Regions from separate parts of the Saccharococcus thermophilus genome, predicted to be linked through region 1. Evidence: riboswitches for the same ligand, from Rfam matches in the RefSeq annotation. Region 1 holds a riboswitch; the other holds the start of a gene.
What was found. A riboswitch is a leader RNA that binds a small molecule or an ion and turns the genes downstream of it on or off. The one in region 1 is predicted to bind thiamine pyrophosphate.
Positions count from the first base shown of each region.

Region 2: another riboswitch for thiamine pyrophosphate. It lies ahead of thiM (hydroxyethylthiazole kinase); the one in region 1 lies ahead of tenA (thiaminase II).

Region 1 covers NZ_JAASRS010000001.1:2,765,285-2,777,217, reverse strand. Annotated here, with positions in the region: gene BDD39_RS14375 (carbon starvation CstA family protein) at 1-1,424, shown strand, start outside; gene BDD39_RS14370 (YbdD/YjiX family protein) at 1,417-1,620, shown strand; gene panE (2-dehydropantoate 2-reductase) at 1,740-2,666, shown strand; gene BDD39_RS14360 (glycoside hydrolase family 13 protein) at 2,805-4,469, shown strand; gene acmB (methyl acetate hydrolase AcmB) at 4,622-5,827, opposite strand; gene BDD39_RS14350 (YfiT family bacillithiol transferase) at 6,080-6,610, shown strand; gene BDD39_RS14345 (MFS transporter) at 6,861-8,057, shown strand; gene BDD39_RS14340 (methyltransferase domain-containing protein) at 8,100-9,284, opposite strand; TPP riboswitch at 9,493-9,600, shown strand; gene tenA (thiaminase II) at 9,712-10,410, shown strand; gene BDD39_RS14330 (ECF transporter S component) at 10,394-10,984, shown strand; partial or broken gene BDD39_RS16800 (ABC transporter ATP-binding protein) at 11,079-11,426, shown strand; gene BDD39_RS14325 (ATP-binding cassette domain-containing protein) at 11,412-11,933, shown strand, end outside.
Region 2 covers NZ_JAASRS010000001.1:1,409,754-1,421,686, reverse strand. Annotated here, with positions in the region: gene BDD39_RS07340 (HAD family hydrolase) at 1-827, shown strand, start outside; gene BDD39_RS07335 (class I SAM-dependent methyltransferase) at 930-1,604, opposite strand; gene BDD39_RS07330 (long-chain fatty acid--CoA ligase) at 1,872-3,554, shown strand; gene BDD39_RS07325 (phosphotriesterase family protein) at 3,551-4,531, shown strand; gene BDD39_RS07320 (DUF6044 family protein) at 4,667-6,334, shown strand; gene BDD39_RS07315 (glycosyltransferase family 2 protein) at 6,347-7,378, shown strand; TPP riboswitch at 7,431-7,544, shown strand; gene thiM (hydroxyethylthiazole kinase) at 7,604-8,416, shown strand; gene thiD (bifunctional hydroxymethylpyrimidine kinase/phosphomethylpyrimidine kinase) at 8,431-9,234, shown strand; gene thiE (thiamine phosphate synthase) at 9,246-9,914, shown strand; partial or broken gene BDD39_RS07295 (acyltransferase family protein) at 9,940-10,933, opposite strand; gene BDD39_RS07290 (hypothetical protein) at 11,033-11,248, shown strand; gene BDD39_RS07285 (H-type small acid-soluble spore protein) at 11,217-11,396, shown strand; gene BDD39_RS07280 (twin-arginine translocase TatA/TatE family subunit) at 11,473-11,640, shown strand; gene BDD39_RS07275 (amino acid permease) at 11,666-11,933, opposite strand, start outside.

The DNA.
Region 1 (11,933 bases):
GGGAAGCTTCTTTACTCGGATTTGTTCTGCTTTTGCTTTCCCTCGTCGCTGGACAGCATGTAGCACAAAACCCAACGTTAGCGGAAATTTTTACATTAAAAGGCGAAACGATCGCGATCTTGATGATCATTTACGGATTTGTCGCATCGGCATTGCCGGTATGGCTATTGCTTGCGCCGCGTGACTATTTAAGCACGTTCTTAAAAATCGGCACGATCGTCGGCCTTGCGTTAGGCATTTTAGTCGTAGCGCCAGATTTGCAAATGCCGGCGTTAACGAAATTTGTCGACGGCACTGGCCCGGTATTTGCGGGGAACTTATTCCCATTCCTGTTTATTACGATCGCTTGCGGTGCTGTATCGGGATTCCATGCGCTTGTTTCTTCCGGTACGACGCCAAAAATGATTGAAATCGAGAGCCATGCCCGCCCGATCGGCTATGGCGCGATGTTGATGGAATCGTTCGTCGCTGTCATGGCGATGGTGGCAGCATGCGTGCTGACCCCGGGAGCATATTTTGCCATCAACAGCCCGGCTGCTGCCATCGGTCAAGATGTAGTGCAAGCAGCGAAAGTCGTATCGTCATGGGGATTTACCGTTACGCCTGACATGCTGTCAGAGCTTGCGAAAAATGTCGGCGAGCAAACGATTTTATCACGTACTGGCGGGGCGCCAACATTGGCGATTGGAATGGCGGTTATTCTCTCGAAGGTGATCGGCGGCAAAACATTAATGGCGTTCTGGTATCATTTCGCGATTTTATTTGAAGCACTCTTTATTTTAACGACGATTGACGCTGGCACACGCATCGGCCGCTTTATGATTCAAGATATTATGGGCACTTTCTACAAACCGCTTGGCAAAACGGATTCGCTGGTTTCCAATATTATCGCAACGACGCTGTGCGTTCTTGCTTGGGGATATTTCCTATACCAAGGGGTAGTCGATCCGCTTGGCGGTATTAATACGTTGTGGCCGCTGTTCGGAATTGCCAACCAAATGCTGGCGGGAATTGCGTTACTATTCGGCACGACGGTGCTGTTCAAAATGGGTAAAAAAGCGTACGTTTGGGTAACGCTTATTCCGACGATTTGGCTTTTAGTTGCCACGCTCACCGCGGGATACCAAAAGCTGTTCCACAGCAATCCAAAAATCGGTTTTCTCGCCCATGCCAATGTGTTTAAAGATGCGTTAAACCAAGGCAAAGTTTTAGCGCCAGCGACAAATGAGGCGCAAATGAATCAAATTATTATGAACGACTATATCGACGCAACGCTTTGCGCGATTTTCATGCTTGTTGTCATTGCGATGTTGATTTCTTCTGTAAATACGTGGATTAAGGTATTGCAAAACAAACATGTGTCGTTGAAAGAGGCACCTTATATTCCAAGAGATGGAGGAAATGAGGTTAAACATTATGCGTAAGTGGCTTCATACGATTCTGTCCTACCGCAAGCAATTTCTTGATTTACTTGTCGGCGTTCCCAATTATGAGAAATATGTCGAGCATATGAAAACACACCATCCAGGAGAGCCGATCAAATCAAGAAAAGAGTTTTTCTGCGAAGTGCAGGAAGCGCGTTATAACGGGAAGGGTGGAAAAGTTTCGCGTTGCTGCTAAGCTGATAAGAAGGGAAAAAGGGGAAGGGCACGTTCCCCTTTTTCCTTTTATAACGTTTGTTTTATGTTCGGCAGTCATGCGGAAATGAATATCGTATTTTTGCAAGGGGGAATACATAGATGCGCATTCTTGTTGTCGGCGCCGGTGCGGTCGGCGGTTATTTTGGCGGAAGATTGCTGGAAAAGGGAGTGGACGTGACGTTTCTTGTCCGTGAGCGAAGAAAAAAACGACTGCAGGAGCAGGGGCTAGTGATTCGTAGTGTTCACGGCGATGCGGTGCTATCTCCGAAGCTGATTGTAACGGGCGAGCAGGACGAGCCGTTTGATGTCGTCATTTTTTCCAACAAAGCGTACCATCTTCCGGAAGCAATTCGCGACGCGAAACCGTATGTAGGCGAAACAACGCTGATTTTGCCGCTGTTAAATGGCATGGCGCATATGGACTTGCTTTGGGAGGAATTTGGAAAAGATAATGTGCTCGGCGGGCTTTGCTTTATTGAAACAACATTGAATGAACATGGGGAAATCGTGCAAACGAGCGCTTCCCACGATGTTCGCTTTGGCGAATGGTCCGGGGAGCGGACGGAGCGCGTTCTTGCGTTGGAACAATTATTTTCCGGCTGCAACGCCCGTTTCCGTTTAAGTGAGCACATTGCGACAGATATGTGGAATAAATATTTATTTATTGCAACGATGTCGGGAGTGACGACGTTGTTTCGCGCGCCGATTGGCCCAATTCGTTCTGGAAAGTACGGGCAAGAAATTATTTTCGGATTGCTAAAAGAGATTGCAGCCGTGATGCGGGCGCATGGAGCACCAATTGCCGATAATATCGGAGAAAAACAACTGGTGCAATTAAACGGAATAGAAGCGACAATGAAGTCATCGATGCAGCGCGATATGGAAAAAGGGCAGTTGATTGAAGCCGACCATTTGCAAGGTTACTTGCTTTCGTTGGCGAAACAATACGAAACCGAAACACCGCTGTTAAAAGTGGTATACCATAATCTAAAAATTTATGAGGCGAATCTCTCCAAAACAAAGTAAGAAATGGAAAAAGCGCAGCCTTCCGATATGTGTCGAAAAGAAGGCTGCCTTCTTTTTTGCAAAAAAGATTGTATATCGCTATCATGTAGTGTACAGTTAGTACTAAAAACGTATGCACAAAAAGAGGGGGATGCAGCCTTGAAGAAAGCTTGGTGGAAAGAAGGAGTGGCGTATCAAATCTACCCAAGGAGCTTCATGGATGCAAACGGGGACGGAATCGGCGATCTCCGCGGTATAATCGAGAAGCTTGATTATTTAAAAGACCTTGGAATCGATATTATATGGATATGCCCGATTTACAAGTCGCCAAACGCCGATAATGGATATGATATCAGCGATTACTATGCGATTATGGAAGAGTTCGGGACAATGGAAGACTTTGATTTATTGCTTGAGGAAGTTCACCGGCGCGGCATGAAGGTAATTTTAGATTTAGTCATTAACCATACAAGCGATGAACATCCATGGTTTATCGAATCGCGTTCATCACGGGACAACCCGAAGCGGGATTGGTATTTTTGGCGCGATGGAAAAAACGGCCGAGAGCCGAACAACTGGGAAAGTATTTTTGGCGGCTCCGCCTGGGAGTACGATGCGAAAACCGGCCAATATTATTTGCATATCTTTGATGTAAAGCAGCCGGATTTGAACTGGGAAAATGAAGAAGTGCGCAAAGCGCTTTATCAAATGATTAACTGGTGGCTCGATAAAGGCATTGACGGCTTCCGCGTTGACGCGATTTCCCACATTAAGAAAAAACCGGGATTGCCGGATTTGCCGAATCCGAAAGGGTTGGATTATGTTCCGTCTTTTGCTGGCCATATGAACCAAGAGGGGATTATGGATTATTTAAGAGAGTTGAAAATGCAAACGTTTGCGCGTTATGATATTATGACGGTCGGGGAAGCGAACGGCGTGACTGTCGACGATGCCGAACAATGGGTCGGCGAAGAAGACGGCATTTTCCATATGATTTTCCAATTTGAACATTTAGGGTTATGGCACAAAGGAACGAATGGCGGCGTAGATGTGCGCCAATTAAAGCGCACGCTTACGAAATGGCAAAAGGGACTCGAAAATTGCGGCTGGAACGCGCTGTTTTTGGAAAACCATGATCAACCCCGCTCCGTTTCGACATGGGGAAATGACAGGGAATACTTGGTCGAAAGCGCCAAGGCGCTCGGCGCACTCTACTTTTTGATGCAAGGAACGCCTTTTATTTATCAAGGCCAGGAAATCGGCATGACGAACGTCCAATTTCCGAATATTGAAGACTACAATGATGTCGCCATTAAAAGAATGTATCAAATCGAACGGGAAAAGGGCCGCTCCCACGAAGAAATTATGGAAGTGATTTGGAAAACGGGGCGCGACAATTCGCGCACGCCAATGCAATGGTCCGACGCGCCAAACGCTGGGTTTACGATGGGAACGCCATGGATGAAAGTAAACGAAAACTATAAGACTATTAATGTTGAGGCACAATTGCGTGACCCGAACTCCGTGCTTTCGTTTTACAAAAAAATGATTCAGCTTCGCAAAACGAACGAAGTGTTCGTTTATGGAACGTACGATTTACTTTTAGAAAAGCATCCGACAATTTATGCGTACACAAGAACGCTCGGAGGCGAAAAAGCAGTCATTATTGTTAATCTGAGCGACCAACCAGCGCTGTACCGTTATGACGGCATCCACTTAAGCACCGAAAACTTAGTGTTGCAAAACTATGACGTAAAGCCGCATAAAAACGCCACCCGCTTTAAGCTAAAGCCTTATGAAGCGCGTGTATATTTGCTGAAATAGATAAAAGCTGCCGTTCATTGCGGCAGCTTTATTTTGCTTTTGCGTAGACAGCACTGGCGCCTGTCATATCTTTTAGTTTGGTAACTGGAGAGAGACAGAGAATTAAGGCGGAGGCGGCAAATCCATTAGAGAACAGCTATTTCAGCTTCAAATCAAGTAGCAATTTGACCTAACCGCTTCAGCGTACTGTAGACCGCTGACTCGAACTCGATGAAGCCCAAGTACGAAGCAACATCTTGGTATGGGAAAATTTGAGAAGCCCAAAATCCGCCAATGCCGTTCTCGCGGTCGATCCAGTAGAACAGGTTGGCCAGTCCTGCCCACATTAATTGGCCTGCTGGACGACCTGTAGGGATAGGATCCTCGTTTACCTGGAATGTATAAGCCCATGACTTTTGCACGCCAGGGTAGAACTCACCGTCATTAGCTAGTGATGGATCGGACGAGATCCAACCGCCGCTTTTCAATGCGCCAAGTCCGTTCTGAGACATTTGCGCGACCGTTTCCGGTTTGAGTACGCCCGCACCGTCATTCAGGATCATCCGGATAAACTTCATGTATTCACCAATGCTGGCATACAAACCATGTCCTCCCATGTCCATTTCAGGAGATTGTGGCAGGATGAGATCAGGTAGTGGCGTGATATTGCCATCCTGGGATCGGCTGTGGATGGTTGCACGACGTTCTGCCATCGACGGCGTCAGCGTGAATCCTATGTCGGTCATGCCTAAGGGGGCAAAAATATGCTCAGCCATCACTTCGCCCAGTCGCTTACCGCGTACGGCTTCGACAACTTTGCCAACCCAGTCGATGTTGACACCATAGTTCCAGCGTTCGCCTGGCTCGAATAGCAGCACACTCTTAATCGAGTCAAAGGTACTAGTGAGGATGGAAGGTATTCCCTTTGCCTCACGATATCTTCGATCCTCATGACTGAAGAACTCGTAACCGAAGCCAGCGGTGTGGAGCATCAGCATGTTGATCGTGATGTCGGTTCTGGGTTCTCTTAGTTTCGGTTGCCCGTTAGCGTCAAACCCTTCGAGAACCTTAATCTCGGCAATCTCAGGCACATACTTTTTGACCGGATCGTCGAGATTTACTTTTCCTTCCTCGACCAATTGCATCAATGCCGTGCCGGTGATGGCCTTAGTGGTCGAGAAAAGGGCAAACACTGTGTCGGTGGTCATCGGCGTTTCCTTTCCGAACTCGCGTACTCCAGCTGCGCCCTCATAGATGTTGCCCTCTCGGTCTGTTATCATTGCGACCACTCCGGGTACGCCTCCAGCCCTTCTTACAGCATTATCCAAAACTTGGTCAAGAGTATCCTTGAGAGCATTTTTAATTTCTTGCCTTATCATATCTTACCATCTCCCCCTCATGGGTTTTTATTATTTTTGATAATTTTATTTATTTTCTAAATATTTAATTTTTCAAAATCGAATGTATCATGCTTAGGCTGGGCTTGTCAAATTTTTAGGTTTTGAATTTTTGTGATAGCTATGCCTGCGACGATTATTCTGGCACAAGTGAGCTAGTAATAATGTGTTGTCTATATTAAGCAGGATTTTTTGGATGGATATAGAATATGTGCAAGAAAAGGAGGAGAAATTATGGATGACATTCGCTACCCAATTGGCAGATTTGAAGCTCCGACCACATTTCGAAAAGAAGATGTGAAACAATGGATTAATGATATTCGCCAAGTACCTAGCGCATTGCGGGAGGCCATCAGCGGACTGAACGAAGAACAGCTGAACACGCCGTATCGCGATGGCGGGTGGACGGTTGCTCAAGTTGTGCATCATATCGCCGATGCGAGCATGAATGCGTTTTTGCGCACAAAATGGACACTGACGGAGGATGTTCCTTCGATTAAACCGTTTGAGGAAAATGATTGGGCAAAGACGCTAGAAGCCCGTTCACTACATGTCGAGCCATCGTTGCAATTGCTCGAAGGCCTTCATGAGCGGTGGGCGTATCTACTAGAGTCACTGAGTGACGATGATTTTCAACGGAATTTTTATCATGAAGGTACGAAAGAGAATGTCCCTTTATATGTGTTAATCGCCATGCACGCATGGCATGGCAAACATCATACGGCGCAAATTGTCTCGTTGCGACAACGCAAAGGATGGAACTAAAAGCTGTCTGGGCAGGCAGCTTTTTTATCTTAATATAAGGAGAAAAACTTATACTGAAAATCGCTGAGCTGCCTCGCACATATAGTATATATTGAGGGAAAATGGCTTAATGAAATAGCAATGAAAAAATAAGGTGAACATATCTTATAGATTTCCGATAAGCTTTTCGCATAAAAAATTTTATCTATTTATGTTACACTAAACTGTATTGAGTGTTCGGTGTGAAATACACGATTGGAGGGAGTTTACAGTGGGTGAACCACAAAGTCAAACAATAGATGCGGCTAAGGAAAAAATTTGGACGAGAGATTTTGTCCTCATTTGCTTAGCCAACTTTTTTGTGTTTCTTGGCTTTCAAATGACATTGCCGACCATTCCGCTGTTTGTCGAGCATCTTGGCGGCAATGACCAGCTGATCGGTTTAGTGGTCGGGATTTTCACTTTTTCCGCCCTGATCATGCGCCCGTTTGCCGGCCATGCGTTGGAAACGCGGGGGCGGCGTTTTGTCTTTTTGCTAGGGCTCGCGATTTTCGTCATTTCCGTAGGTTCCTATAGCTTTATTACGAGCATTTTATTGTTGTTTATGATGCGGGTCATTCAAGGGATCGGCTGGGGGTTTTCTACGACGGCCGCGGGTACGATTGCGACCGATATTATTCCGGCCAGCCGCAGAGGTGAAGGAATGGGATATTACGGATTGTCAGGAAATTTAGCGCTGGCGTTTGGACCGTCGTTAGGATTATTGCTTGCCGGCGTGTTGTCTTTTAGCAAGCTGTTCTTGATTTGCGCTGCTTTAGGAATAGCTTCGTTATTGTTTGCGGCGAATATTACATATAAAAAAATCACGCAACCGCAAATTCAGGCCCATAATAAATGGGATATTTATGAAAAAAGCGCTCTAATACCATCGATTTTGTTGTTCTTTCTTACCGTTACATTTGGGGGAATCGCTTCCTTTTTGCCGTTATATACAGCGCAGAAAGGCATTTCCGGAATCTCGCTGTACTTCTTGCTCTATGCACTTGCCTTAATGGTGACAAGAACGTTCGCCGGGCAGCTCTATGACCGAAAAGGGCATAAAGCGGTGTTTATTCCGGGGGCAGCGCTTATTTTGCTGGCGATGCTGCTGCTTGCCTGGTTGCCAAACAAATGGATTTTGTTTGCCGCGGCCGTGTTTTACGGCTTTGGTTTCGGCACGGTGCAGCCGGCGCTGCAGGCGTGGTCGGTAGAACGGGCGCCGAAACACCGCAAAGGAATGGCCAATGCGACTTTCTTCTCCTTTTTTGATTTAGGAGTGGGAGTCGGTGCGATGGTATTCGGCCAAATCGGCCATTTGCTCGGATATCGCAGCATTTATCTCACCGCGGCGCTGTCGGTTTTTATGTCCCTCCTTTTTTATTTATTTGTTTTGAAAAAGGAGAAAACGGCTGTGTACGGACAGCGTTGATCAAGAAAAAACGCTTAGGTGATTTTCCCTAAGCGTTTTTTCTTATCTGCGCGAATGCACTTCATAAATCGCAAATTTTAAATAGTCGCCCTCATCGGCGGCGAGCAGCTTCGGATGGTCGTAGCCGGCGCCGTTCCAGTATACTTGCCGTAAAATTTTCTTCGCGTCAAACGCCGCTTCGGCGACCATCTCTTCGAACATATGAGGGCGGACGTGATACGAGCAGCTCGATGTAACGAAAAAGCCGCCGTCTTTGACAAGTTTTAAACCGTTTAAGTTAATGTCTTTGTAGCCGCGCAGCGCCTTCGGGACCGCGTGCGCCGATTTGGCGAACGCCGGCGGATCGATGATGACCACATCCCATTGTTTTCCGTCGCGAACCGCTTCACGCAAATAGTCAAAGGCGTTAGCGACAACAAATTCGACGTTCGTAAAGCCGTTTAAGGCCGCGTTGCGTTTCGCTGTTTCAATCGCGTGTTCGGAAATATCGACCGCGGTGACGTGTTTTGCTCCGTATAAGCAGGCGTTCAGCATAAACGAACCGATATGGGTAAAGCAGTCGAGCACCGTCGTGTTGCTGTCAATGAGCGGTTTAATTGCCGCGCGATTTTGTCTTTGGTCGAAGAAAAATCCTGTTTTTTGCCCATTTTCAATATCGACGATATATTTGACGCCGTTCTCTTCAATCAGCACTTCCGTTTCCGCTTCACCGTACCAAAAGCCTTTTTCCTGCTTGAGTCCCTCGAGTTCGCGGACGTACACGTCATTGCGCAAATAAATAGCCCGCGGCTGAAACACTTCCAGTAAGCCGCGCAAAATCCAGTCTTTGCGTTTTTCCATGCCGAGGGAAAGAATTTGCACAACAAGCACGTCTTCGTACTTGTCGACGATCAACCCCGGCAAAAAGTCTGCTTCTCCGTAAATAGCGCGGCATGAGCGGACGCCAGGAATCATTCGTTCGCGATATGCCCATGCTTGACGGATGCGCTCAATAAAAAATTGCTCATTTAACTCATCCTCGGGATTTTGTGTCAACACGCGCACAATCATTTGCGATTTCGGGTTAATATAGCCTTTGGCTAAAAAGTAGTGTTGATGATTGTATACATCGACGAAATCTCCCGGTTCAAAATCACCTTCAATATGATCGACTTCGCTTTGAAAAATCCATGGATGCCCTTGCTCAAGCCGTTTTTTCCGGTTTCGCTTTAAAAATACTTTTGCCACATTCTCCACTCCAATATGATGTAGTCATTTGCGTTTTTAATGATACCGAATTGTGGGCAAAGACGCAATGAAGACAACGTTTGCCGGCATTTGGCAAGATTATTTTTGGAGATATCGAATACGGCAATGATTGGGGGATAGGAAAAAAGGGTTGACAATGCTTTTCCTCGTGATATGATAAACTCAAACAAGAAAATTTCATAACGGACGCATCCACTAGGGGGGCCTTTAGAAAGGCTGAGATCAAAGTGTGCCTTTGAGACCCTTAGGACCTGATCTGGGTAATACCAGCGTAGGGAAGTGGAGCAGCGCAGTCGCGGATCGATATTTTGCTGTAGTTTTGCCGGCTCGTATGCAACGCCACTTTCTTTACGCTCTTGTAAAGGAAGTGGCGTTTATTTTTTTTGGAAAAGAGGGGGAGAAGAGGATGTCATTTACAAAAGAAGTGAGGAAAAAGGCGGACCCGATCTGGCAGGCAAGTTTTCATCACCCGTTTGTAAAGGAATTGGGAGAAGGGACGCTGGATTTAACCCGTTTCCGCTATTATGTGATGCAAGATGCTTATTATTTGCGCCATTTTGCGAGAGTGCAAGCGATTGGGGCAGCGAAGTCTACGGATCTAGCGACAACTGCAAGGCTGGCGCATCATGCGCAAAGCACATGCGAAGCGGAATTGTCGCTGCATGAGACATTTGCCGAACTGCTCGGCATTACCGAAGAAGAAAAAGCGGCCTTTATCCCGGCGCCGACCGCCTACGCCTACACGTCCCATATGTATCGAGCGGCGTATGAAGGGCATTTAGGCGATGTCATTGCCGCGATTTTGCCGTGCTACTGGCTTTATTATGAGATTGGCGAAAGATTAAAAGATTGCAAGCCAGCTGAGCCGATTTATCAAAAATGGATTGGTACGTATAGTTCGGATTGGTTTCGCAGTTTAGTAGAAGAGCAAATCGCCCGTTTGGATGCGATCGCCGAAGCGGTCACGGAAGCGGATCGCAAACGGATGGAGCAGCATTTTCTTATCAGCAGTGAGTATGAGTACGAATTTTGGGAAATGGCTTATCGTTTAGAAACATGGCCATCGGCAAGAAAGGAGATTCAAGCGTATGTCCACAACAACTAAAGGATTGAAACTCGCTGATATTTTAACAACGATTGTGATTGCGGTGGTATTCGGCATCATTTATAAAGTTTGGGGACCGCTGTATGACTTTGTGAAAGTGTTTGGTTTTCATCTTGATCAATTGATTTATGGCATGTGGTTTATCGCCGCGTCAGTGGCTTATTTGCTCATTCGCAAGCCAGGCGTTGCGCTTTTAGCGGAAATTGCCGCTTCTTCCGGTGAATTGATCATGGGATCGGAATGGGGGCTTGAAGTGCTTATTTACGGAGTAATTCAAGGACTGTTGGCGGAAGTGGTGTTTGCGGCATTTCGCTATAAAAGATTTGACGTATTGGTGGTGTCGCTTGGAGCGATTGGCGCGACCATCGGCTCGCTAGTGATGGATTTTTACAAAGGATACATTGGGGCGTTGGCACCTTGGAATATGGCGCTATTCTTGATTGCCCGCTTTGTCGGCGCGGTGGTGATTTCCGGATTTTTCGCCGTTTCGCTAGTAAAAGCGTTAGAAAAAACGGGGGTCACGCAAATGTTGCGCCCGGCTTCGAAAGATGATTATGATGCGCTCGATCGCTGAAAAAGGTGGCGGTGAAGCGATGAAACCGATCGTTGCTGTAGAGCGGCTCCGCTTAAAATTTCCAGGCAAAGATACGCTGTTATTTAAAGATTTGTCACTTACCATTTACGAGGGAGAAAAGGTATTACTGCTTGGTCCTTCCGGATGCGGCAAATCGACGTTATTGCAAGTGTTGTCTGGATTGATTCCGCATTCGATCGACGTGCCGATGAAAGCGGAGCGCCTGCAGCTTCCAGCAAACTGGGGATATGTGTTTCAGGATCCGGATGCGCAGTTTTGCATGCCGTTTGCGGATGAGGAAATTGCTTTTGCTCTTGAAAACATCGGCGTGCCGCGAAGCGAGATGCACCATCGAATCCAAACGCTGTTAGAAAAAGTCGGGCTGTTTATTGAGCCACATACCGATATTCACACGCTATCAGGTGGGATGAAACAACGGCTGGCGCTGGCGTCCGTATTGGCATTGGAGCCGGATGTGCTGTTTTTGGATGAGCCGACGGCGATGATCGATGAGGAAGGAACAAAAGAGATTTGGCAGACGGTGAAACGAATCGCTAAAGAGAAAACGGTCATTATTGTTGAGCACAAAATCGATCATGTGATCGATTTTGTGGACCGCATCGTTTTATTTAACGATGACGGAGAAATTATCGCCGATGACAAGGCACAAACAGTGTTTGCCAACTATAAAGACATCATCGCTTCTCAAGGAATTTGGTATCCGGGCGTATGGGAGGAATATATGGTAAAGCGGCAGCGCCGGAAAACGGAAAGCAGCGGGGAGAAAAGGATATATCTCCGCCAATTTCAAGGTTATCGCTCCAATGAGGTGAAAATCCGTGTGGAAGAAGCGACCGTGCATGCAGGGGAATGGATTGCTGTCACGGGCAAAAATGGCGCCGGAAAAAGCACGCTCTTGCATGCACTCATGAAATTGATTCGCACCGAT
Region 2 (11,933 bases), 1.4 Mb from region 1:
GAAACGTAAAAGCGATTGTCTTTGATTTAGACGGCACATTGTATGAAGAAACCCATCATTTTGAATATTACGCCGCGCAGGTCGCTAAGCGGCTGCGTGAAGAAGATCGACCCCGCTTTTGGGAAGATTACCGCGCGGTTCTTTCCGGCCGCCATCCGCTTCGCATCGGCAGTGTGTATGATGCCGGCGAAGATCTTATTTTGTTTTTGCAAAACGGATTCGTGAGCGAAGCGTACCGCTGGAACGGCGAAAAGCTGGCAGTTGCCGAAGCAAAAACGATCTACCCCGGGCAGGTGAAAATCGATCTTGACCGCTTATTTAGCATCGGCGACTTATGGTGGGTGCCAAGCTCGATCGGCCGTCATTATGGTTTAACGAATGAAGATACATATGCGGCGTTTTTGGAAACGAGAAAGTGGATGATGGGGCCGGATTTTGCGATGAACGGAGTTCCCGGGCTGGCCGAGACGCTAGAGCAGCTGAAAAACCGTAAAGTGCTCATTTTAATGACGAACAGCCCGAAGCCGGACAGCGAGGCTATTTTGCACAAACTAAAGCTGGCTGATGTTTTTCATCATAAAATTTTTCAAGCAGGCAAACCGATCAAAACGGCAAGCCATCTGCAAACGATTCGAGATCGCTATCATATCCAGTATGAAGAGATGATCAGCATTGGCGACAATTTGGAAAATGACATCCTCCCGGCAAGCCGGCTTGGCTGCCGCACCATTTTTATCGATGCGTATAGATTGGCTAAGCAAGGCGACGCCGATGTCATCGTCGCCTCGATGTCGGAATGCGTTCCAGTGTTGCGCCGCTTCCTATAACGCCGGCATTGCACCGTCCTTTTATTTTGGCATCGCGGTTAGTGAATAGGCTTTTATGGGGAACGGGCGGCGGGAAATCGATTTTATCCTTTTTTAGTTGTGTTATTTTTTATAGGCCACCACGATTTGTGAAAACGGAAAGGTGTAAAACACTTTCTTTGTTTCGATGCGGCTGGCCAGAGGAGTCAGTATCTCGATGTATTCCGATACCCGCTGCATATCAGAAATCACTAGCCTCCCATTTGGTCGCAAAACGCGCCACATCTCCCTTACTGCTTGTTCTCTGCCCTTAGCGCCTTTAATGTTATGAATGACAAAGTTGGAAACCACCGCGTCAAAACGCTCATCCGCAAATGGCAATTCGCGGGCATCTCCGTCAATCAGCTCAATCGGGGGAGCATTTTCGATTTCGATGTTTTTGAAAAACGCTTCCCTTCCGTTGCCGCTTATATCCCACTGTGACCAATGGTCAATCGCGGTGACATTGCATCCTAGCTTAGCCGCCGCAATGGCGAGAAGCCCCCGGCCTGTGCCGACATCGAGCACTTCTTCCCCCGCTCGAACTTCCGCAAGCTGCAAAATGACATAGCGATGCTTGATTTTGATGACGGTAGAGTAGAAAAACATCCATAGTCCCATACATAATAGGAATAAACCAAAGAAAAGACCGCCTATGCTATGCGGCAATCCCATGAGGCTTATAAGTGAAAAAACGAAACCGACAGTAATCAAAGTCCCTACCCAAAACGGAGCATCAATCCCGTATCGTAATGTCATCTGGTATCCTCCTAAAAGAGATTTCAATCCTCTTCATTTTATCAAGTTTTTTGTTTGTATAAAAGGAATATTCAAAATATTATTGATATTCTCAAAAAGATACGGTATCATGATAAAAAAATGCACACACAACATACTAACCAGTTAGTTAACACGTGGTGAAAATGATAGGAGCAGTAGATTAAAAAGGCGAGCGCATATGTTTTTTACTAACGAACGAAATTGTAACCGCTTTCTATTAACATTTTATAGGGGAGAGGGGATTCGATGAACACACGTCACTTTCCGTATTGGCCGAAACGGTTGAGCAAAACGCTGACCGTGCCGGAAACAACGATCGTCGATCATTTAGAAACGACAGCGAAGCGCTACCCTCAAAAAACCGCCATCCATTATTACGGCGCCTCTTATTCTTATAAGCAATTATGGGAGCAAGTCAACGCGCTTGCCGGCTACCTGCAGCAAAAGCTTTCCGTTCAGCCAGGAGACCGAGTGCTTTTATACATGCAGAATTCCCCGCAGTTTATCGTTTCCTACTACGCGATTTTGCGCGCCGAAGCGATTGTCGTTCCGATTAACCCGATGAACACGACGGAAGAGCTTTCGTTTTACGTCAAAGATTGCGAAACGAAAGTCGGCATTGTCGGGCAGGAGCTGTTCGCCAAAGCGGCGCCGCTTTTATCTGCAACGCCGCTCGAGCATATTATCGTCGCCGCTTATTCGGATTATATTTCCGAATTTTCGCCGATTGCGCTTCCGGATGAAGTCGCATTGCCGCGGCAAACGTATGACCATGAACATGTTTACTACTGGAACGATTGTTTAGAAGCAAATCTTCCGCCGAACCCATATCAGGGACATGTCGATGATATTGCCGTGCTTCCGTATACATCGGGAACAACGGGAGTGCCAAAAGGATGCGTTCATTCACACCGGACGGTCAACGCCAACATTGTCGGCGCCTATCATTGGGCGAACGTAACAAGCGATTCTGTTTGCCTCGTTACCTTGCCGCTCTTTCATGTGACGGGAATGGTCCATAGCATGCATCTTCCGATTTTTGCCGGATCGGCCATGGTGATGATGACGCGCTGGAATCGCGACAGCGCCGCGTGTTTGATTGAAATGCATCGCTGCACGCATTGGGTAAATATAAGCACGATGCTCATTGACTTTTTAGCCAATCCATCATTATCAAAATATGATATTTCTTCTCTTGTTAGCATCGCCGGCGGGGGAGCGCCGCTTCCGGAAGCGGTTGGAGAAAAATTGTTTAAGCTGACAGGAGTGAAATATATGGAAGGATACGGGCTTTCCGAAACGATTTCGCAGACGCATTTTAACCCGCCGGATCGTCCGAAATTGCAATGCTTAGGCATTCCATCGTTTGACGTGGACGCCCGCATCATTGACCCGGCAACCGGAAAAGAGCTTGGCGTCGGGGAAGTCGGCGAAATCGTCGTGCACGGCCCGCAAGTGTTTAAAGGCTATTACCGCCGCGAAAAAGAAACGGAAGAAGCGTTTATTGAACTTGACGGAAAGCGATTTTTCCGCACCGGCGATATCGGCCGGATGGATGAGGAAGGATATTTCTTCATCGTTGACCGCGTTAAACGAATGATCAACGCGTCCGGGTATAAAGTATGGCCGACGGAAGTCGAATCGCTTCTGTATAAACACCCGGCCGTCCAGCAAGCGTGCGTTGTCGGCGTTCCTGATCCGCGCCGCGGCGAGACGGTAAAGGCGTTTATCGTGCTCCAGGAAGAATACGTCGGCAAAATCACAGAAGAAGAAATTATTGAATGGGCGAAAACACAGATGGCCGCTTATAAATATCCGCGCCTTGTCGAGTTTCGCTCGTCTTTGCCGATGACATCGAGCGGAAAATTGCTATGGCGGAAATTGCAAGAGGAAGAGTATCAAAAATTAGAAAAAGGGGCGAGAGCATGACAAAGGGAATGGTGGAAACCGTCTGCGGTCCGGTGCCGGCGAGCGAACTTGGCAAAACGCTGATCCATGAGCATTTTGTCTTTGGGTATCCTGGGTTTCAAGGCGATGTGACGCTCGGGCCGCTCCGCTTTGAGGAAGCTCTCGAGGCGGGAATTGCCGTCGCGCGAAAAATGATGGACCATGGCATCCAAACCGTTGTCGATCCGACGCCGAATGACTGCGGCCGCAATCCGGAGCTGCTCCGCCGCATTTCCGAGGCAACCGGGCTAAACATCATTTGCGCGACCGGTTATTATTACGAAGGTGAAGGGGCAACGCCGTATTTTAAGTTTCGCCAGCTGCTCGGCACGGCGGAAGAAGAAATATATGACATGTTTATGGCGGAAATTACAAACGGCATCGCCGATACCGGCATAAAACCGGGCGTCATCAAACTGGCATCAAGCAAAAACCGGATCACCGAATACGAAAAAATGTTCTTCCGTGCCGCAGCCCGCGCGCAAAAAGAAACAGGAATCGTGATTATCACCCATACGCAGGAAGGAACGATGGGGCCGGAACAGGCGGCATACTTGTTTGAGCATGGCGCCGATCCGCAAAAAATCGTCATCGGCCATATGTGCGGCAACACCGATCCGGAATACCATAAAAAGACGCTGCAATATGGGGTGTACATTGCTTTTGACCGCTTCGGCATCCAAGGCATGGTCGGCGCGCCGACGGATGAAGAGCGGATCCGCACGCTGCTCGTGCTGCTTCGCGAAGGCTTTGCCGATAAAATCATGCTTGCCCATGACACCGTCAATATTTGGCTCGGCCGTCCGCCGCAGCTGCCAGAGCCGTTTGCTGCACTGATGAGCAATTGGCATGTCGGGCATTTATTCGAAACGATCATTCCGACGCTGATGAAAGAGGGGGTAACGGAAGAACAATTAGAGCAAATGTTTGTCAAAAACCCTGCTAAATTGTTTGCATAATCAGCAACAACACAAGGCCGTTTCCAAAAAGCTAAAGCTGCTTTTTGGAGCGGCCTTTTTCTATATAGAAAAGATGCATATTTTTCCTTTTTCGATAGAAAATAAAGGAAGACATTTTAAAAAGGAGGGGAAGTGGTGCCGACAATAGAAAAGAGACTCCTGTTCTTCTCGTTCCTCGCGATCGCCTTGTTTGTATCGCCGTATTTTCTGCTTGGCGAGGATGCGCATATGCGGGTTCACGATAATTTAGATTCGAATATCGCTTGGTATAAAGTCGTCATTAGAAGCGGAGAGTTGTTTGGTTCAGTAAACGCGGTCATCCCGCAAGTCATTAACGGGCTGCCGCGCAACGCGTTCGGTACGGAGTTTAGCGGGATCGTATGGCTTCATGCGCTGTTTCCCCCGATTTATGCCTATGGCTTAAGCCAGGCGATCACCCGTGTCTTTGCGTTTATCGGCATGTATTTGCTGCTGAAAAAGCATGTGCTTCGCGATGAAAAGTGGACGTGGATTCGCATCGGGGCGGCGCTTTCGTTTGCCCTGACGCCGTTTTGGCCGTCGGGGATGTTGAGTACGCTTGGCATGCCGCTCGCGCTTTGGGCGCTGCTTAATATCCGCAACGGCGAACGATCGTGGGTGAACTATATGGTGCTTACGCTATTGCCGTTTTATTCGAGCTTTGTGCTTGGCTTTTTCTTTTTCTTAAGCGCGATGGGAATATGGTGGCTTGCCGACGTTATCCGCGGAAAGGGATGGAACAGGCGGTTTTTCTTGGCGATTGTCTATATGACGATTCTTTATTTGGCGGTGGATTACCGCCTTGTTCATTCGCTGTTATTTTCCGATGAACCGACGAGCCGCGATGAATATTTTCACGCCCGTTTGCCGCTCTGGCGGGTGATCCGCTTAATTTTCAAAAACTATATTCTCGGCCATACGCATGTAATGACGGTGCACGGGCTTGTCATTTTGCCAATAACGCTAGCCGCATTATATATCGTCTGGAAGAAGAAAATATGGCGGCAGGAAAAACTGTTTATCTTTTTGCACGCGCTCAATTTCGCGCTGTCCACATGGTATGCGTTTTGGTTTTATAAAGGTTGGGCCCCGCTGACGGAACGGTTTGATTTGTTGGATAAATTCAATTTTGCCCGCTATCATTTTTTGCGGCCGATGGTCATTTACGTGTTGTTTGCTATTTCGCTCAAAATTTTATGGCAGCAAGGACAAGCGTGGAAAAAGCTATGTTTCGCCGCTATCGCTGCTCAGTTAGTGGTGCTCACTGCATTTAATGAAGAAATTGTCTATCGCCATAAGCCGTCGTTTCGCGAGTTTTATGCGGAAAAGCAGTTTCAAGAAATGAAAGAGTATATTGGACGGCCTGTTCATACATACCGCGTCGCCAGCATTGGCATTCATCCGGCGATTGCGCAATATAACGGGTTTTACACGCTCGATACGTATAACAATTTTTATCCGCTCTCCTATAAACATAAGTTCCGTCAAATCATTGCCAACGAACTCGCGAAAAACAAAAAGCTGCGCGAATACTTCGATGAATGGGGCGGACGCTGCTATATTTTTGTCGATGAGCTGGGCAAACATTATATGTTTAAAAAGGATTCCAAGCGAACGATTAAACATTTAGAGCTCAATGCCGCTGTATTCTATCAAATGGGCGGCCGCTATATTTTCTCAGCGTTGCCGATTGAAAACGCAAAACAAAATCAGCTGACGCTTGAAAAAGTGTTTCATTCAAAAGAATCGGCATGGACAATTTATTTGTACAAGGTGATACCGTAAGGAGGGATAACATTGAACGAACCAACGCTTACGATTGTCGTGCCGTGTTATAACGAAGAGGAAGCATTGCCGGAAACGATCCGCCAGCTCCGCGCGCTGCGGGAGGCGCTTGTTGCGGAAAAGCTGATTTCCGCTGACAGCACGCTTCTTTTTGTCGATGATGGGAGCCGTGATGCGACATGGGACATTATTTACAAGGCAAGTTTGCGCTATCTGGAAGTAAAGGGGCTGAAACTGGCGCACAATGCCGGCCATCAAAATGCGCTGCTGGCCGGAATGTTTGCCGCGAAAACGCGTTCGGACTGCATCGTTTCGATTGATGCCGATTTGCAGGATGATATTGCGGTCATTCGCGATTTCGTCCAAAAATTCCAAGAAGGCTATGAAATTGTGTATGGGGTGCGCAAGCGGCGCGATGCCGATACGTTTTTTAAACGCCATACGGCGCAAGGCTTTTACAAATTAATGAAAGCGATGGGGGTCGATCTCGTCTATAATCACGCTGATTACCGTTTAATGAGCCGGCGCGTGGTCGAAGCGCTCGAGCGGTTTGAAGAAGTGAACCTGTTTTTGCGCGGCATCGTTCCTTTGCTTGGTTTTCGTTCGACAACGGTATACTATGATCGAAAAGAACGGCTGGCCGGAACGACAAAGTATCCGCTGAAGAAAATGATTGCCTTTGCCCTTGATGGAATTACGTCGTTCAGCATCACGCCGATCCGCATGATTTCGCTTCTCGGTTTTGTATCTTTTTTCGTCAGCGTATTATTTGGCATCTATTTTCTTGTATTAAAATTTACCGGCTATACGCAAACGGGATGGACGTCGCTCATTACCTCGATTTGGCTGCTCGGCGGCCTGCAGCTGATCGCGCTTGGCTTAATTGGCGAATATATTGGAAAGATTTATAAAGAAACGAAACGGCGGCCCCGCTATATCATCGATTTAGATTTATTTAATCTGCCGCTGCCGCAATCGCGGCATTCCTCTCCTGCGTTGCACGAAAAGACAGTGATGGCGGAATTGCCGCAACATCGTTCGTAATTTTTTTCTTGCAATACGGAAGCGGAAAGAGTAGACTTTTTGGTGAACAACGATATAACAATACGGGAGCTTGCGGAAGCAGGCTGAGAGTACGGCTATATTCCGCCGTTGACCGTTTGAACCTGTTTGGGTAATGCCAGCGCAGGGAAAGTGAGAATATGGGGCTGAAAAACACTTTGCTTGCGCGCAAAGTGTTTTTTATTTTGCCAAAAGGAGAGGATGGGAATGGTCAATAATCAAGAAGTGGCGAGCGTATTGCAAAAGGTGAGACAAGCCAATCCGCTTGTACATAACATCACCAATGTCGTTGTCACGAATTTTACGGCCAACGGCTTGCTTGCGTTAGGTGCTTCACCGGTGATGGCCTATGCGAAAGAAGAAGTGGCCGATATGGCAAAAATTGCAGGGGCGCTCGTCTTAAATATCGGAACATTAAATCCAACAGAAGTGGAAGCGATGATCATTGCCGGAAAAGAGGCAAACGAAGCTGGCGTTCCGGTTATTTTCGATCCGGTTGGCGCCGGGGCGACGCCGTATCGCACGGAGACGGCGCGAAACATTGCGGGCGCGGTCCAAGTGTCTGTCATTCGCGGCAATGCGGCGGAAATTGCGAATACAATCGGCGAAGCGTGGGCCATTAAAGGCGTCGATGCGGGAGAAGGGAGCGGAGATGTCGTATCGTTGGCGAAAAATGCGGCGAAGCGGCTGAAAACAGTAGTTGCCATTACAGGAAAAGAGGATGTTGTAACCGATGGAAATACAACGTATATCATCCGTAACGGACATCCGATATTAACGAAAGTAACCGGTACGGGCTGCTTATTGACCTCTGTCATTGGCGCTTTTGCGGCTGTAGAGCGGGATGTGTTAAAAGCGGCAGCGGCGGCGCTTGTCAGCTATGGAGTTGCCGCAGAAATGGCTGCGAAAAAAGCAGGAGAACAAGGACCTGGCAGCTTTCAAATCGCCTTTTTAGACGCGCTTTCCCGCGTAGGAGCGGATGAGATCCACCAATACGGCCGCATTGAACAAGGAGAATGAAGGGAGAGAAAACAATGGTATATAAAGCGTTAACGATTGCCGGTTCTGACAGCGGCGGCGGCGCCGGAATCCAGGCCGATTTAAAAACATTTCAAGAATTAGGCGTATTTGGCATGTCCGCCCTCACCGCGGTGACGGCGCAAAATACACTTGGGGTGCAAGGGGTGTACCCATTGTCGCCGGAAGCGGTCGCAAAGCAAATCGAATCGGTCGCGACGGATTTAGGAGCAGATGCGGTAAAAACGGGAATGCTGTTTAGCGCCGAAATTATTGAAGCGGTCGCCGCGAAAGTGAAACAGTTTGGCTGGACTTGTCTCGTTGTCGACCCGGTCATGATCGCAAAAGGCGGTGCACCACTGCTTCAAGAAGAGGCGGTAAATGCGCTGAAGACGTATTTGCTGCCGCTTGCGATGGTCGTTACCCCAAACATTCCAGAAGCGGAAGCATTAACCGGCCTTACGATTCGAACGATGGAAGATCGCAAAGAAGCGGCGAAACGTCTGCATGAACTAGGAGTGAAGCATGTCGTGATTAAAGGCGGTCACGACGATGATGGGGAAGAAACGGTCGATGTATTATATGACGGCAGTGAATTTTTCTATTTCACAAGCAAGCGCATCGATACAAAACATACGCACGGAACGGGCTGCACGTTTGCCGCGGCGATCACGGCCGAGCTCGCAAAAGGAAAAACGGTTCAAGAAGCAGTACAGACAGCGAAATCGTTTATCCAAGCGGCCATTGAGCATACGCTAGGCATCGGTCATGGTCACGGTCCGACGAACCATTGGGCGTACCGGGAAAAGGCGGCGCGGTAGGTGAGTGGAAAATGACGCGAATAGCAAGTGATACAATGAGAGAACAATTGAAAGTATATTTTATTATGGGAAGCGTAAACTGTGCAAAACCTCCGGCAGAAGTATTAGCGGAAGCGATTGCCGGCGGCATTACGCTGTTTCAGTTCCGCGAAAAAGGAAGCGGCGCGCTCGTTGGCGAACAAAAATATGAGCTCGCCAAGCAATTGCAGCACATTTGCCGGGAGCATGGCATTCCGTTTATCGTGAATGACGATGTCGAACTAGCCCTTGCGCTCGACGCCGATGGAGTGCATATTGGGCAGGAGGACGAAGACGCGCGCATCGTCCGCGCCAAAATTGGCGACAAAATTCTTGGCGTGTCGGCACATAATTTGGAAGAAGCGCGAGCGGCGATGGACGCCGGTGCCGATTATATCGGAGTCGGACCAATTTATCCAACAAAATCGAAAGAAGATGCGAAAAAAGCGCAAGGTCCGGAGATTATCCGTTTGCTGCGCCGCCATGGCATCGCCATTCCGCTGGTCGCCATTGGGGGCGTTACGGCGGACAATGCCGGCGAGGTTATCGCGGCAGGGGCGGATGGTGTTTCTGTGATCAGCGCCATCGCTTCTGCTTCGTCTCCGGAGACGGCTGCCAGACAGCTGGTTCGGGCGGTGCAATCCAGCAAAAAAGGTGCCTAAAAGTATGGGCACCTTTTTTGCTTGACTAAGAAACCGCTTGTTTTCTTTTCGGCAAACGCAGCTCTAAAAGCGGGCGCATAATTTGTACGATCGGCTTGCTTCCAAGAAAGAGAATAATGAGAACCGACAATCCTAACAGCAGCGGGTAGCCGTGAATGTTCATGATAAAATCCGGAAACTTTGTTTCATGCAAATATTTTAAAATAAACCCGTGCAAAACATAAATATAAAACGTTCTTGTCCCGAATACGGAAAACGAATAACGCTGGTTTGGGACCAGGGCGAGAAAACTGATCATCATCAGTGTGCTTGCCCCATAAATTGTTAGACGTCCGACAACACCGTCTTCTTCCGGAACGCCAAGCGCATCGTACGATTTAGAGCCGTACAGCCATTCCTGCGGCAAATCTGGAAAACCAAAATGAATCAAAACAAACATCGCGATGAGCGCAACAATGGAAAATAAGCGGATTCGCCATGTAAATAAGCGCTTGATCTCGCTTTTTTCGAGGAAAAATCCCAGCAAAAAGAATGGGAAAAACGTAAATGTACGCGATAGGCTCAGCCATTTTTCCGCATCAAGCATCCCGGCTCCGACCCCTAAAAGAAGGGCGAGTGACAGCGATATCGACTTTGGTATTTTAGAGAACACGAATAATAATATGTTCCAGCTGAACAGGCTGATTAAAAACCATAAACTCCAGTGAGGGGTCAATAAATTAAACTCAAGCGAATCTTCTTTATATAAAAAAATAATAAACAGAGTAAAGCAGCTGAAAAATCAAATATGGGACAAGTAGCTTTTTTGTAATTTTTTTGAAATATCCTTGCTCGCGGATTTTTTTCGCAAAATAGCCGGAAATCAAGATAAACGCCGGCATGTGAAAAAAGAAGATCCAGATATATAAACTATGTACCCATAGCACATTATCAATATACGGGCGGAGAAAGTGGCCAAACACGACGAGGAGCATTAATACGCATTTTGCGTTGTCAAAGTAATAATCGCGCTCGCTCATAGTGTCTTCCTCCTTTCTTATTTATACCACTTCGAATGATACTTTTTCTTTTTTGAGGGGTCAATAGTATATCAATTTTTGGAAAGGTGTGACATTTTGATGATATATAGGGAAGAAGAACGCGAAACGACCGATATGACCCAGTTATTAGAAGTAATTAACGCGAAAGGGGACGAAGGAGAACTTGAACCAATTACATGTAATGACGAATTGTTTTGGAAAGGAGTACGTGCGTTAGCGGAAGATAGCGCCAAAGCGGACGAAGAAGGGAGGGAATATCGTAATGGAAGTCATACGCGCCAAACAAATCGCTGAATCGGGAAAAATCGTGCCAGTCACATACGAGGGGCAGCAGGTAATGATTCAACACGTGGATGAAGAACGGGAAATGGCACGTATTTATATAAAAAATCGTCCAGAGAGTGAAATGGAAGTACCCGTTCGTCTTCTGCAAGAAGAATAGTCGTATCGAAAATGGCGCTTTCCGTTTTGGTATGGTATAATAATAGAAAAATGAATAAACATATGGAGTGAATCACATGAACATCGGGTTTGGAGAAATTGCTCTGATCGTTTTCTTCGCGTTGTTAATTTTTGGTCCAAAAAAATTGCCGGAATTAGGACAAGCGGTCGGAAAAACGTTGCGTGAATTTAAAAATGCAGCAAATGGAATGATCGATGATGAAAAGCAAAAAGAACAAAAGTAAGGACTTGGTCATACATACCAAGTCCTTATTTTTGTTCAAAATCGCATTCATGTAATGGAACGATTTTTGTTTTTTTCACAAACTTATACCCAAGCCAGACGATAATAAAGAGCGGTAGGCCAATATACGAAACAAGAACCCCGTACCAGTCAATCTTTCCGCCAATAAATGCTGGATAGTTTTGACCTAAAATAACAATAGTGCAAACAATGAACGCAAAAATAGGACCGAACGGGAACCATTTCGCTTTATACGGTAAATCATCGAGACTTTTCCCTTGAGCAATGTACGCT